Regions from separate parts of the Pseudomonas sp. Cab53 genome, predicted to be linked through region 2. Evidence: riboswitches for the same ligand, from Rfam matches in the RefSeq annotation. Region 2 holds a riboswitch; the other holds the start of a gene.
The links. A riboswitch is a leader RNA that binds a small molecule or an ion and turns the genes downstream of it on or off. The one in region 2 is predicted to bind cobalamin.
Positions count from the first base shown of each region.

Region 1: another riboswitch for cobalamin. It lies ahead of KI241_RS17025 (CbtB-domain containing protein); the one in region 2 lies ahead of cobO (cob(I)yrinic acid a,c-diamide adenosyltransferase).

Region 1 covers NZ_AP021902.1:3,919,628-3,926,721, reverse strand. Annotated here, with positions in the region: gene KI241_RS17050 (fatty acid cis/trans isomerase) at 1-587, shown strand, start outside; gene nfuA (Fe-S biogenesis protein NfuA) at 703-1,287, shown strand; gene cobM (precorrin-4 C(11)-methyltransferase) at 1,468-2,214, opposite strand; gene KI241_RS17035 (cobalamin biosynthesis protein) at 2,290-2,709, opposite strand; gene KI241_RS17030 (CbtA family protein) at 2,706-3,401, opposite strand; gene KI241_RS17025 (CbtB-domain containing protein) at 3,413-3,601, opposite strand; cobalamin riboswitch at 3,706-3,927, opposite strand; cobalamin riboswitch at 4,125-4,340, shown strand; gene cobW (cobalamin biosynthesis protein CobW) at 4,438-5,502, shown strand; gene cobN (cobaltochelatase subunit CobN) at 5,506-7,094, shown strand, end outside.
Region 2 covers NZ_AP021902.1:4,657,151-4,664,244, reverse strand. Annotated here, with positions in the region: gene KI241_RS20280 (C40 family peptidase) at 1-448, shown strand, start outside; gene KI241_RS20275 (sorbosone dehydrogenase family protein) at 616-1,926, opposite strand; gene KI241_RS20270 (hypothetical protein) at 1,994-2,578, opposite strand; cobalamin riboswitch at 2,728-2,965, shown strand; gene cobO (cob(I)yrinic acid a,c-diamide adenosyltransferase) at 3,047-3,673, shown strand; gene KI241_RS20260 (cobyrinate a,c-diamide synthase) at 3,670-5,061, shown strand; gene bluB (5,6-dimethylbenzimidazole synthase) at 5,058-5,708, shown strand; gene cbiB (adenosylcobinamide-phosphate synthase CbiB) at 5,705-6,613, shown strand; gene cobD (threonine-phosphate decarboxylase CobD) at 6,606-7,094, shown strand, end outside.

The DNA.
Region 1 (7,094 bases), 740 kb from region 2:
ACCCGATGCGCGATTTCACCCGCCAATTGCTGGCCCGTTATGGCGAGCTGAACGCGCGGCCCGACCCGATCAACCGCTGCGAGGGCGCCTATTGCTCGCGGCCGAACATCGATCCGGCCCTGCAGAACGCCGAGCAGGCCCTCAGCCGCCTGGTGTCACGCCCGGCGGCGGGGCTCAGCGTCATCAATCAACTGCCCGAAGCGACCCTGCTGCGGGTCGAAACCCCTGGCGGCCACCGTGAGGTCTACAGCCTGATGCGCAACCGGGCCCACAGCAACGTGGCGTTCCTGCTGGGCGAGGAACTGCGTTACCAACCCGGCCTGGACACCTTGACGGTGTACCCCGGGGTGCTCAGCAGCTACCCCAACTTCATCTTCAACATTCCGGCCGGGCAGGTGCCGGCGTTCGTTGATGCCATGGAAAGCGCCCAGGACGAGCCGGCGTTCGAGCGGATTGTCGAGCGCTGGGGGATTCGCCGCAGTCACCCACAGTTCTGGTTCTACTTCCACGACCTGAGCCAGTACATCCATGAGACGGAGCCGTTGGAAGCCGGTGTGCTGGACATGAACCGCTACCAGAACCTCTGAGGGGAACGGCCGGCTTCGCGGATCGTGTCGCCGGCTGCTTTCCTGACAAAAATACTGGGACTTTGTCCGGCGCGATGATTGGCGTAAACTGCCGGCAAGCCTGCGAGGAGTTTCCATGACCGCCATAACCATTACCGATGCCGCCCACGATTACCTGGCCGACCTGCTGTCCAAGCAGAACACCCCGGGGATCGGGATCCGTATCTTCATCACCCAGCCCGGCACTCAGTACGCTGAAACCTGCATTGCCTACTGCAAGCCTGGGGAAGAGAAACCCGAAGACACCGCGCTGGGGCTCAAGAGCTTCACCGCCTACATCGATTCGTTCAGCGAAGCGTTTCTCGATGATGCCGTGGTCGACTACGCCACCGACCGCATGGGCGGCCAGCTGACTATCAAGGCGCCTAACGCCAAGGTGCCGATGGTCAATGCCGACAGCCCGATCAACGAGCGCATCAACTACTACCTGCAAACCGAAATCAACCCGGGGCTGGCCAGCCACGGCGGCCAGGTGTCGCTGATCGACGTGGTGGAAGACGGCATCGCCGTGCTCCAGTTCGGCGGCGGCTGCCAAGGCTGCGGCCAGGCCGACGTGACCCTGAAGGAAGGCATCGAGCGCACCCTGCTCGAACGCATCCCTGAGCTCAAGGGCGTGCGTGACGTGACCGACCACACTCAGAAAGAGAACGCCTACTACTGATTGGCGCAGGCTGGGCTACCGCTTCGCGAGCAAGCTCGCTCCCACAAGGATTGCGGTGAGTCCTGTGGGAGCGAGCTTGCTCGCGAAGGCGGCGGTACATACAGCACGTCAGCCACCTGATACACCGTTTTCGCGAGCAAGCCCGCTCCCACAGGGATTCGGGTCGATCCGGCTGACGGCTCAGGGCCTGTAGAGGTGCGCATGCCCGGCGCGGTACAGCGATGACTCGCTGAACACATCATTGCCCAGCACTCGTCCCACCAGGATCAGTGCGGTGCGGCGAAAGCCCTTGGCCTGGACCTTTGCAGCGATGTCCGCCAGCGTACCCACGGCCCAATCCTGATCCGGCCAGGTGGCCCGGTGGATCACGGCGACCGGGCAATCCGCGCCGTAGTGGGGCAGCAGTTCAGCCACGATTTTTTCCAGATGATTGACCCCCAGGTGAACCGCCAGGGTTGCGCCGTGTTGCGCCAGGCTGCCCAGTTCCTCCCCGGCGGGCATGGCGGTCTTGTCGGCGTAACGGGTCAGGATGACGCTCTGGGACACGTCCGGCAGGGTCAGCTCGGCGCCCAGCAGGGCGGCGCAGGCGGACGTTGCGGTAACGCCCGGAATGATCTCGAACGGAATCTCCAACGCCCGCAGGCAGCGAATCTGCTCACCGATGGCGCCGTACAGGCTCGGGTCCCCGGAGTGCACCCGGGCGACGTCCTGGCCCTTGAGGTGGGCCGCCCTGATCAATTCGATGATCTGTTCGAGGTGCAGTTCGGCGCTGTTGATCACCTGCTCGGCGCGGTGGCCTTCCAGCACGGCGGCCGGCACCAGGGAGCCGGCGTAGATGATCACGGCGCAGCCGCGGATCAGCCGCTGGCCCTTGACGGTGATGAGTTCCGGGTCGCCGGGGCCGGCGCCGATGAAGTAAACGGTCATGACCGGCTCCTGCAGGGTAGGTGAGTGGCGCTTGGATGAAGATCGCTCATGATCCTGGGCGTGGATTATCGGGATTTACGCCACGACCGCCAAGGCCAGCGTGCTCTTGAGGCCTCGCTGGCGGGTAATCAGCAGCGTGGCCGGTGCCGTGCCCCAGCGGTCGGCCAGGGCCAGGGCGGCGCTTTCGGCGATGCCGTAGCAGCCGGTCCGTTCGAAGGCGATGTCGGAGCGGTGGCTGAGACGGTCCTGATAACCGGCCAACTGCTCGGCACTGAAGCACACCAGCGGCAGCGCCAGATGCTCGGCCAGCTCCAGCAGGCCCGCTTCGTTCTGCTTGAGGTCGATACTGGCCAGGGCCTGCACGTGATCAAGGTCGATGCCGTGGGCTTGCAGGGTTTGCTCCAGCAAGGCGCGCAACGCGCTGGCCGGACAACCACGCTGGCAGCCCAGGCCGATCACCAGGGTCGGCGCAGCCTGGGAAGAGCGGCTGTTCATGCCTCGTGGTGGGCTTGGCCGTCACGGCGGAACAGCCAGGCGCTGATCAGGCCCAGGGCCAGCCAGAACGCCACGTTGGTCAGCTGCGAGGCGATCTTGAACTGGGTTTCAAGGGCTTCGGGTGCCAGCATCGAATGGACCTCCGGTTGCGGTGCGCCAATGACGTGGGGCACCAGCAGGGTTGCCACGCCCAGCAGCTTGAGCAGCCAGTGCCGGCCGAAGGCGATCAGGGCGATGCCCACCGCGGTGGACGCGGCGGTGCCAATCCACCACATCTGCCGCTGGGCCAGGTCAGCCGCCGCCGTGCCGGGCAACTCCGGCGGCAAGCCGAGTGTCGGTGCCAGGACGAACGTGGCGTAGCCGGCCAGCCCCCAGAGCAGGCCCTGGGCGGTGCGGGTCGGTGCGCGCAAGGTGTACAAGCCGGCCAGCATCAGCGCAAAGCCCACCGCAACCACCAGGTTGCCGCCCGTGGTGGACAGCACGCGCTGCCAGCCGTCTTCCGGCTCCCAGGCTTCGGTGTCATGGGTATGGGCGACCCCGGCCGCGTGCTCGTGGACTTCGGCCGCGGGGGCTTTTTCATAGGTCTCGGCCTGGAGAATCAGCGGCGATACCCAGAAACTTTGCAGGAGGGTCAGCAGCAGGGCGGCCAGCAATCCACTGAAACCGGCGGTCTGGGCGATACGCTTGATCATGTCGTCAGGTCTCAATGGCACGGAAAGGCGGCGCTGTGGCGGGTGTCGTGGGCAGCGTTGTGCACCGCTTCGATGTGAGAGAACCCGGCGAAATAGACCAGCCCGGCACCCAGGATCGAGGCGAGGATCGCCGCGCTCAGGCGCTGGCTCAGGGTGGTGGTGCTGCTGGCGGTACGAACGGTGCTGCTGATGGTCGACATGGCGCTTCCCTCTGTTCTTGTCTCGTCCAGTGGGTAAATCGAGCGCAATGAAAACCCGGGCGCAGGTCGCCAGGGTTCGAACAGCGCCCGCCCACCGCGGGTTTGTTGATGCTTGAGTCATGGGCCGGTCTCCGGGCTCGCGAGGGGCAGGGCTGGGCCTTGCCGGCAAGCGTCACCTTCCCATGCCATGGGCACAGTGGTTAAGACGCTTCGCTCGCTTACCGTTGCGGGGGCAGCACCGGACTGACGTGGCCTTGAAGTAAAGCACACGATTCACCGGTTTCCCGTTTCACCCTGTGAAGGGCACCCGTAACTAGGCGCACAGGAGAGCATGGGCGGGGGCGGGCGTCAATGTACAAGGGCAGACGAGCGGGCTGTTGTGGCGAGGGAGCCTGCTCCCGCTGGGCAGCGCAGCGGCCCCCGGCTCTTTTCGGTCGCTGCGCAACCGAGCGGGAGCAAGCTCCCTCGCCACAACAGCATCCTGCATCTTGCTCTCGGAGATTGACCCGCCTGCACACCCTGCGTAGCCTTGCGCCTTCGAGGTTCTTCGGTTCGCGCCGAAGCTAAGAAGGGAACGCGGTCCAAGCCGCGGCTGCCCCCGCAACTGTGAACGGTGACGTTCCTGCCGGGCCACTGTGCATGTGCACGGGAAGGCGCAGGAATTGCCTGCCCAGGCTTTGTCAAAGCCGGGCCGGCCCCGCCGTCAGCCAGGAGACCTGCCTCGAGACAGATTCTCACTACAACCGGGCGGGGTGATCCGGTGGCGAAATCTTCCGCGCACCCCTGTGCCTGCGGTTGTCGTCCCGTTTGCCCGCCACCTTGCCAAAGGGCATCCGATGAAAACACTGGCCAAACTTCCCGTCACCATCGTCACCGGTTTCCTCGGCTCGGGTAAAACCACGTTGCTGCGGCACATGCTCGACAATGCCCAGGGCCGCCGCATCGCGGTGATCGTCAATGAATTCGGCGAACTGGGCATCGACGGTGAGATCCTCAAGCAGTGCTCCATCGGTTGCACCGAAGAAGAAGCCAACGGCCGCGTCTACGAGCTGGCCAACGGCTGCCTGTGCTGCACGGTGCAGGAAGAGTTCTTCCCGGTGATGCGTGAGTTGGTGGCCCGGCGTGGCGACCTCGACCACATCCTCATCGAAACCTCCGGCCTGGCCTTGCCCAAGCCGTTGGTCCAGGCTTTCCAGTGGCCGGAAATCCGCAGCGCCTGCACCGTCGACGCGGTCATCACCGTGGTCGACAGCCCTGCCGTGGCGGCCGGCACTTTCGCTGCGTTCCCCGACCAGGTGGACGCCATGCGCAAACTCGATCCGAACCTGGACCACGAATCGCCGCTGCACGAACTGTTCGCCGATCAACTGGCGAGCGCCGACCTGGTGATCCTCAACAAGGCCGACCTGATCAGCCCCGAAGACCTGGCGAAAGTCCGTCTGGAAGTGGCCGAGGAGTTGCCGCCGGCGGTCAAGGTCATCGAAGCCAGCAGCGGCCGCCTGCCACTGGACGTGTTGATCGGCCTGGGCGCCGGCTCCGAAGAACACATCGACGCTCGCCACAGCCATCACGACCATCACCATGATGGCGACGAAGATGACCATGATCACGACGCTTTCGACTCCATCTCCATCGAACTGCCCCAGGCTGACGAGAGCCTGTTGCTGGACGCGCTCACTCAACTGGTGGTGCAACATGGCGTGCTGCGGGTCAAGGGTTTCGCGGCCATCCCGAACAAGCCGATGCGCTTGCTGGTCCAGGGTGTCGGCACGCGTTTCGACAAGCATTTCGATCGCCAATGGGGCGCCGATGAAGCGCGGGTCACCCGCCTGGTGCTGATCGGCCAGGCGCTGGACGCCGGTCTGCTCGAAGTGCAGCTGCGCGCCGCCCTCAGCGTCTAAGCCATGCACCTGCTCAGGACCCAGCCGGGCGGCTTTGTAGCGGACGACAACATTGCCGACCTGGGGCAAACCCCCGCCGAGCTGGTGATCCTGTGCAGCGGCGACTCCAGCCTGGCGCTGCTGGCCGAAGCGGCGCGGCAGTTGCCGGACGACTACCCGCCGTTTCGCCTTGCCAACCCGATGCAGGTGCAGAACCACGCCTCGGTAGACCTGTATTTCGACGACGTGCTGCGCCACGCCAAGGTCATCCTGCTGTCGCTGCACGGCGGCATCGGCTATTGGCGCTACGGCATTGAACGGCTGATGGAATTGGCTGGGCGCGGGGTGACGTTGATCCTGGTGCCGGGTGACGATCGGCCTGACCCGGAGCTGAGTGACCTCAGCAACGTGCCCTTCGAGGGGCGCGACCGGCTCTGGCAGTTCTTGCGTCAGGGTGGCCTGGGCAATGCCCTGAATCTGTTCTACAACCTGGCCAGCCAATGGTTCGGTCGCGATTACCGGTGGGGCGAGCCGCAGGCCCTGCCGCGCACGGCGATCTATCATCCGCAAAAGACCAACGCCAGCCTTGGCGATTGGCAAGCCGATTGGCAGGCCGGCCAGCCGGTAGCGGCCCTGCTGTTTTATCGCTCGCACCTGCAAGCGGCGAACACCGCCTTCATCGACGTATTCTGCCAGCGCCTGCAAGCCGCGGGGCTCAACCCGTTGCCCATGGCCGTCGCAAGCCTCAAGGAGCCGGCCTGCCTGGCGCAGGTCGAGGATTGGCTGGATGAGGTCGAGGCGGGGGTGATCCTCAACACCACCGGATTCGCCCAATCCAGTCCGGAAGCGCCTCACTTGCGGCCGTTTCGCCGCGACATTCCGGTGATCCAGGCGATCTGCGCCCAGGACAACGAACCCGGCTGGCGTGCCAGCGAGCAAGGCCTGGGGCCGCGGGACCTGGCGATGCACATTGCCTTGCCGGAGCTGGACGGGCGAATCATCAGCCGGCCCATCAGTTTCAAGGACCTGGCCTGGCGCAGCGAGCGCAGCCAGAGCGATGTGGTCTGCTACCGAGCCGTGCCCGAGCGCATGGACTTCGTTGCGCAACTGGCCCGGCGCTGGACCGCCCTGGCGCGGTTGCCCAACGGGGAGAAACGGGTGGCGCTGATCCTGGCCAACTACCCGACCCGGGACGGCCGCATCGGCAACGGCGTGGGCCTGGACACCCCGGCCGCCGCGTTGAATATCCTGCGGGCCCTGCACACCGAGGGTTATCCGCTGCCGGCCGAACTGCCGGCGAGCGGCACTGCGCTGATTCAGCAGTTGCTCGGTGGGGTCAGCAACGACCTGGACAGCCTCGACCTGCGGCCGTGTCACCAGAGCCTGGCCGTCGAGGCCTACCAGGCGCTGTTCGACGCACTGCCTGATGCCAATCGCCAGGCGGTGCTGGCGCGCTGGGGGGCGCCCGAGCAGGACCCGATGTTCCGCGACGGCCGCCTGATGATCGCCGGCCTGCGCCTGGGCCTGACGTTCGTCGGCATCCAGCCGGCGCGGGGCTATCAGGTCGACCCGAGTGCGGTCTACCACGACCCGGACCTGGTGCCGCCCCACGG
Region 2 (7,094 bases):
ACGGGCTCCGGTGGTCTTTGCCCCCTCACAAACCTTTTCCCCGGCCGCTGAAGACGTGCTCTTCCGGGCGTTGGGCCTGGTGGGCACGCCGTATCGCTGGGGCGGCAATACGCCGGATTCGGGGTTTGATTGCAGTGGCCTGATCGGCTACGTCTACCGCGACGCCGCCGGTATCTCGTTGCCGCGCTCCACGCGCGAAATGATCGGCATGCGCGCGCCGGACGTCGGCAAGGAGGCGTTGCAGACCGGTGACCTGGTTTTCTTCGCCACCAATGGCGGCTCACAGGTCAGCCATGCGGGGATCTATGTGGGGGAGGGGCGTTTCGTGCATGCGCCGGCCACAGGCGGGACGGTCAAGCTCGACAGCCTGTCCAAGGCCTATTGGCAGAAAGCCTACCTGGGTGCCAAGCGGGTATTGCAGCCGGAGCATCTGGCGCGTAATCCCTGAGTGGTTGCGCTGACCTTTGTGGCGAGGGGATTTATCCCCGTTGGGCTGCGAAGCAGCCCTAAAAATAGCTGCCTAACCGCGAGAACCCGACACAACGGGGTTTCCGGCTTTAGGACTGCTTCGCAGCCCAACGGGGATAAATCCCCTCGCCACAAAGGTGAGCGGCGTTACTTACCCGACACCCGCCAGATCTTGTTCCCCACGTCGTCAGCCACCAACAGCCCGCCCTGTTTATCGATTACCACGCCTACCGGCCGGCCCTGGGCTTTTTCGTCGGCATTGAGGAACCCGGTCAGCACATCCACCGGTTGTCCTACCGGCTTGCCGCCGCTGAACGGTACGAAAATCACTTTATAGCCACTGTGAGGCTTGCGGTTCCAGGAACCGTGCTGGCCGATGAAGGCACCTTCGGTGAAGGGCGCGGGCAAGCGGCTGCCTTCGGCGAAGGTCAGGCCCAGTGACGCCGTGTGGGGGCCGACGGCGTAGTCCGGGGCGATGGCCTTGGCCACCAGCGCCGGGTTCTGCGGTTCGACGCGCACATCGACGTTCTGCCCGTAGTAGCTGTAGGGCCAGCCATAGAAGGCGCCGTCCTTGACCGAGGTGATGTAGTCCGGCACCAGGTCGCTGCCGATCTCATCCCGCTCGTTCACCGCCGTCCACAGCGCGCCGCTGCTCGGCTCCCAGGCCAGGCCGTTGGGGTTGCGCAGGCCCGAAGCGAAGATGCGGTGGCTGCCGCTGGCCCGATCGACTTCCCAGATCGCCGCCCGGCCTTCTTCGGCCTCCATGCCGTTCTCCGCCACGTTGCTGTTCGAGCCCGTGGTGACGTACAGCTTGCTGCCGTCGCGACTGGCGATGACGTTCTTGGTCCAGTGATGGTTGAGGGTGCCGCCGGGCAGGTCGACGACCTTGGTCGGCTGAGCGGTGATTTGCGTGTCGCCTTCCTTGTAGGGGAAGCGAATCAGCCGGTCCGTGTCGGCCACGTACAGGTCGTTGCCCACCAGGGTCATGCCGAACGGCGAGTTGAGGTTCTCCAGGAAGACGGTGCGGGTCTCGGCGACGCCATCGTGATTGGCGTCGCGCAGCAGCGTGATGCGGTTGGGGCTGGGCACCCCGGCACCGGCGCGGCCCATGACCTTCTTCATCACCCAGCCACGGATGCCCTTGGCGTCATCCGGTTTGGGCGGGGCGTTGGTCTCGGCCACCAGCACATCGCCATTGGGCAGGACGTAGAGCCAGCGCGGATGGTCCAGCCCTTGGGCGAATGCGCCCACTTGCAGGCCCGGGGCCGCGGTCGGCTTGGCACCCTGTGGCCAGCCGATGGCTTCGGCGATGTTGACGGTGGGAATCAGGGTCTTGTTCGGCTCGGGCAGTTTCGGCGCCGGGCCGGTGCCGTCGGACACCTGCAAGGTAGAAGACTCGCCACAGGCGGCGAGCCCGACGGCAAGGGCGAGGATCAGTAAATGGGGTGGCTTGAGCATGCTGGCTTCCCTATGAATGCATGTGGTTATTCATAGAGAAGCGTAGATGCCCGTATGGTTCAACCCATCAGCCGTGGGCCTGCTTGAACAGCACGGCAATGCCCGGATGGTAATGGCCGCTCTCGTTGCGCAACTTGCGATAGGCGTAGGGGAAGTACCAGGCCACGGCGCAGGTGTTTTCCTTCTGCAGGTCGTCGAGCATGTCCTGCAATTCTTCCGGCGTGGCGCTCTGCTGGGCTTTTTGCGGCGCCACGAACAGGCAGCCGAGCTTCAAGTCGCTGGCATAGCTGATGCGCTTGGCATCGCTGGTGATTTCGGCCAGAGGCTGGGTCAGGTTCAGGTGGCTGACCTTGGGCCAGCGCTGGGTGGCCTGGATGAAGGCGCGCTCCTCGCTGCTGGCAATGAACAGATCGGCGCTGGCGTTGCGTTCGCCTTCTTCGTTCTGCTTGCGGGTGGGGGTGTCTTGCAGCGTGACCATCTCGGCCATCCAAGCCGCGGCCGACAGCAATCCGAGGTTGGCCTTTTCATCGTGCCAGTAGGGCGTGTCGTTATCGCCGCGCAGGGCGTTGTAGCGGTCGATGCAGTCAAACCAGCGCTCCAGCATCGGGCGCAGGAATTCCAGCTTCGGATTGCTGATGATCATGCCTTGCATACATTTTGCCCTCTTATTCTTGTGATATCGGGGTAATGTCTATTTGATATCACTTGCTGCAGCCTGACACAAGATTGGCGTCACTTTATTGATCCGGGCCAATGGCCGGTGAACCAGCTTTAATTGACGCTCCACCCCCAACCCTCTAACCTTCGCCGCTTGTTTCAGGTGCTTTGTGGCCATGGCCGACAGAGTGAAACAGGGAAGCCGGTGAGTGCACACGAACCCGGCGCTGCCCCCGCAACGGTAAATGAGTCAAGGTTGCCCACAAGCCACTGTGTCCTAGGATGTGTACGAAATAGTTACATAGCCTAGCCATGGGAAGGCGCGCAGCCCGGCACACGCCACTCATGAGCCCGGAGACCGGCCTGATTCATCCAACGGCGTCACGGTGGGCGATGCCAGGCTTTGTTGCCGTCCTTTTTCGTGCCTGCCCGCCGTTATTCCATCCCAACGGAGGCTTCCCCCATGTCCGGTTCCCCCCACATTGACGCGCCCGATCGCGACGAGCGCCACCTGGCGCGCATGCTGCGCAAGAAGGCGGTGATCGACGAACGCATCGCCAACTCGCCGAATGAATGCGGCCTGCTGCTGGTGCTGACCGGCAACGGCAAGGGCAAGAGCAGCTCGGCGTTCGGCATGCTGGCCCGGGCCATGGGCCACGGCATGCAATGCGGCGTGGTGCAGTTCATCAAGGGGCGCAACAGCACCGGCGAGGAACTGTTTTTCCGCCGTTGCCCCGAGCAGGTGCGCTTTCACGTCATGGGCGAAGGCTTCACCTGGGAAACCCAGGACCGCCAGCGCGACATCGCCGCCGCCGAAGCGGCCTGGGCCGTCTCGCGGCAATTGCTCAGCGATCCGGCCATCGGCCTGGTGGTGCTCGACGAGTTGAACATCGCCCTCAAGCACGGTTACCTCGACCTCGATCAGGTGCTCAGTGATTTGCAGGCGCGTCCGCCGATGCAGCATGTCGTAGTGACCGGACGCGGCGCCAAGCCTGAGATGATCGAGCTGGCCGATACCGTGACCGAGATGGGCATGATCAAGCATGCGTTCCAGGCCGGGATCAAGGCGCAGAAGGGCGTCGAACTGTGAGTGATGTCGCCCTGAGCCGCCATTGTCCGGCGGTGCTGATCGCGGCCCCCGCTTCGGGCCAAGGCAAGACCACCGTCACCGCCGCCCTGGCGCGCCTGCATCGCAATCGAGGGCGCAAGGTGCGCGTCTTCAAGTGCGGCCCGGACTTCCTCGACCCGATGATCCTCGAGCGTGCCAGCGGCGCGCCGGTCTACCAGTTGGATATGTGGATGGTCGGCGAGCAGGAAAGCCGGCGACTGCTATGGGAAGCCGCCGCCGAGGCGGACCTGATTCTGATCGAAGGGGTGATGGGTTTGTTCGACGGCACCCCGTCCAGTGCCGACCTGGCGCGGCATTTCGGCGTGCCGGTGCTGGCGGTCATCGACGGCACGGCCATGGCCCAGACGTTCGGCGCCCTGGCCCTGGGCTTGGCGCGCTACCAGCCGGACCTGCCATTCGCCGGAGTGCTGGCCAACCGTGTCGGCACCTTGCGCCACGCGCAGTTGCTCGAAGGCAGCTTGACCGAAGGCCTGCGTTGGTACGGGGCGCTCTCGCGGGAAACCGGCATCGAGTTACCCAGCCGCCACCTCGGTCTGGTCCAGGCCAGCGAATTGAATGACCTCGACCTGCGCCTCGATGCCGCCGCCGATGCCCTGGCCGGCAGTTGCGAGGTCGCGTTGCCGCCCGCCGTCGAGTTCGCCGCGCCTGAAGTCATCAACCCCGAGCCCTGGCTCGACGGCGTGCGCATCGCTGTGGCCCGGGACGAAGCGTTTGCGTTCACCTACGGCGCGAGCCTGGACCTGTTGCGGGCCATGGGCGCGAAACTGCACTTCTTTTCGCCGATTCATGACACCGAGCTGCCTGAGGCTGACAGCCTTTACTTGCCCGGCGGTTACCCCGAGCTGCACCACGTTGCGTTGGCTGAAAATGCCGCGATGCTGGCGGCGATCCGGGCTCATCATTCAGCCGGCAAGCCATTGCTCGCGGAGTGCGGTGGCATGCTGTATCTGCTGGATTGCTTGACCGACGTCGACGGCACCCGCGCTGAACTGCTGGGCTTGCTGGCCGGCGAAGCGCAGATGCAAAAACGCCTGGCGGCCCTGGCGCTGCAATCGGTGGAGCTGCCGGAAGGCACCTTGCGCGGGCACACTTATCATCATTCGTTGACCAGCACCGAGCTTGCGCCGATTGCCCGGGGGCACAGTCCCAATGGCGGGCGTGGCGCGGAAGCGGTTTTCCGGCAAGGACGGATGACGGCTTCCTATGTGCATTTTTATTTTCCGTCCAATCCGCGGGCGATTGCCGCGTTGTTTGCGCCTGATCTTGAGGCCGCCTTCGCGAGCAAGCCCGCTCCCACATTTGAACACCTGACCCCTGTGGGAGCGGGCTTGCTCGCGAAGAGCCCATGACCGACACCGCTTTCTCCCAGGCCGAACGCGACGCTGTCTACCGCGCCATCGCCGAGCGCCGCGACATGCGCCATTTCAGCGGCGGCACGGTCGAGCCGGCCTTGTTGCGCCGCTTGCTGGAGGCTGCGCACCAGGCGCCCAGCGTCGGCCTGATGCAACCCTGGCGCTTCATCCGCATCAGCGACCGCGCCTTGCGCCGCGACATCCATCGGCTGGTGGAGCAGGAGCGCGTGCGCACCGCCGAGGCCCTGGGCGAGCGCAGCGATGCATTCATGAAACTCAAGGTCGAAGGCATCAACGATTGCGCCGAAGTGTTGGTGGCAGCGTTGATGGACGACCGCGAGCGGCACATCTTCGGTCGCCGGACCTTGCCGGAAATGGACCTGGCCTCGCTGTCCTGCGCGATCCAGAATCTGTGGTTGGCCTCCCGCGCCGAAGGGCTGGGGATGGGCTGGGTGTCGCTGTTTGAGCCCCAGGCCCTGGCCGATCTGCTGGGCTTGCCCGCCGGCGCCAAGCCGCTGGCGATCCTCTGCCTGGGCCCGGTCGAGGGGTTTTATCCGGCGCCGATGCTCGCCCTCGAAGGCTGGGCGCAGCCGCGTCCGCTGAATGAACTGCTGTATGAAAACCGTTGGGGAGTGAGCCCATGAGCGTGGCGTTGCTCAGTGCCGCCGCGGTGGCCCTGGATGCGCTGCTGGGCGAGCCCCGGCGCGGCCATCCACTGGTGGCATTCGGCGGTTTCGCCGAGCGTATCGAACGGCGTTTCAATGCTGGAGGGCGTGGCTGGCGCAGCCATGGGGTGACGGCCTGGATCATCGCCGTGGTGCCGCTGACATTGCTTGCCACGGCACTGTCCTGGGCACCGATGGTGGGGTGGCTGGTGGAGATCCTGACGTTGTACTGCGCCCTTGGCCTGCGCAGCCTCGGTGAGCACGTCGAACCGGTGGCCCAGGCGTTGCGCAGCGGCGATCTCGAAAAGGCGCGCCAGCGCGTCGGCTACCTGGTCAGCCGCGAAACCCGCGAGCTGGACGAAACCGCCGTGGCCCGCGCCGCCACCGAATCGGTCCTGGAAAACGGCAGCGACGCAGTGTTCGCCGCGCTGTTCTGGTTCGCCGTGGCCGGCGCGCCTGGCGTGGTGTTGTACCGGTTGAGCAACACCCTCGACGCCATGTGGGGCTACCGCAACGAACGCTTCGAGCGCTTCGGTTGGGCGGCGGCAAAAATCGATGACTTGCTCAACTACATCCCGGCGCGTTTGGTGGCGCTGACCTACGCGCTGCTCGGCAAGACCCGCCTGGCCCTCACGTGCTGGCGCCGCCAGGGCCCGACCTGGGACAGCCCGAATGCCGGGCCGGTGATGGCCGCCGGTGCCGGTGCCCTGGGGGTCGAGCTGGGCGGGGCGGCGGTGTATCACGGCGAACTGCACCAGCGCCCGCCGCTGGGCGAGGGCGTGCCGGCGAGTGCCGACTCCATCGATCGCGGCTGGCAATTGGTCCAGCGGGGGGTATGGTTGTGGTTGCTGATTCTTTGCCTGGGAGCTGAGTTCTATGCTTGAGCACGGTGGGCGCCTGCGCAACGCGGCCCTGCACTATGGCATCGCCGAGGCTGACTGGCTCGACTTGTCCAGTGGCCTTGCGCCGTGGCCATTCGACATTCCGCCGATACCGCCGCGCGCCTGGGCTCGTTTGCCGGAGACCGACGACGGCCTGGAGCAGGCAGCCTGCGACTACTATGGTGCGGCGCAGGTGTTGCCGGTGGCCGGTTCGCAGATGGCGATCCAACTGCTGCCGCGCTTGCGCCGGGCCGGCAAGGTCGGCGTGTTATCACCGTGCTATGCCGAGCACGCTGAAGCTTGGCGTCGCAGCGGCTACATCGTGCGCGAAGTGCTCGAAGCCGAAGTGGATTTCTTCCTCGACAGCCTCGACGTGTTGGTGGTGGTCAACCCGAACAACCCCACCGGCGTGAGCCTGGACCCCGAGCGCCTGCTGGACTGGCACGCCCGGCTGGCCCAGCGCGGTGGCTGGCTGGTGGTGGAC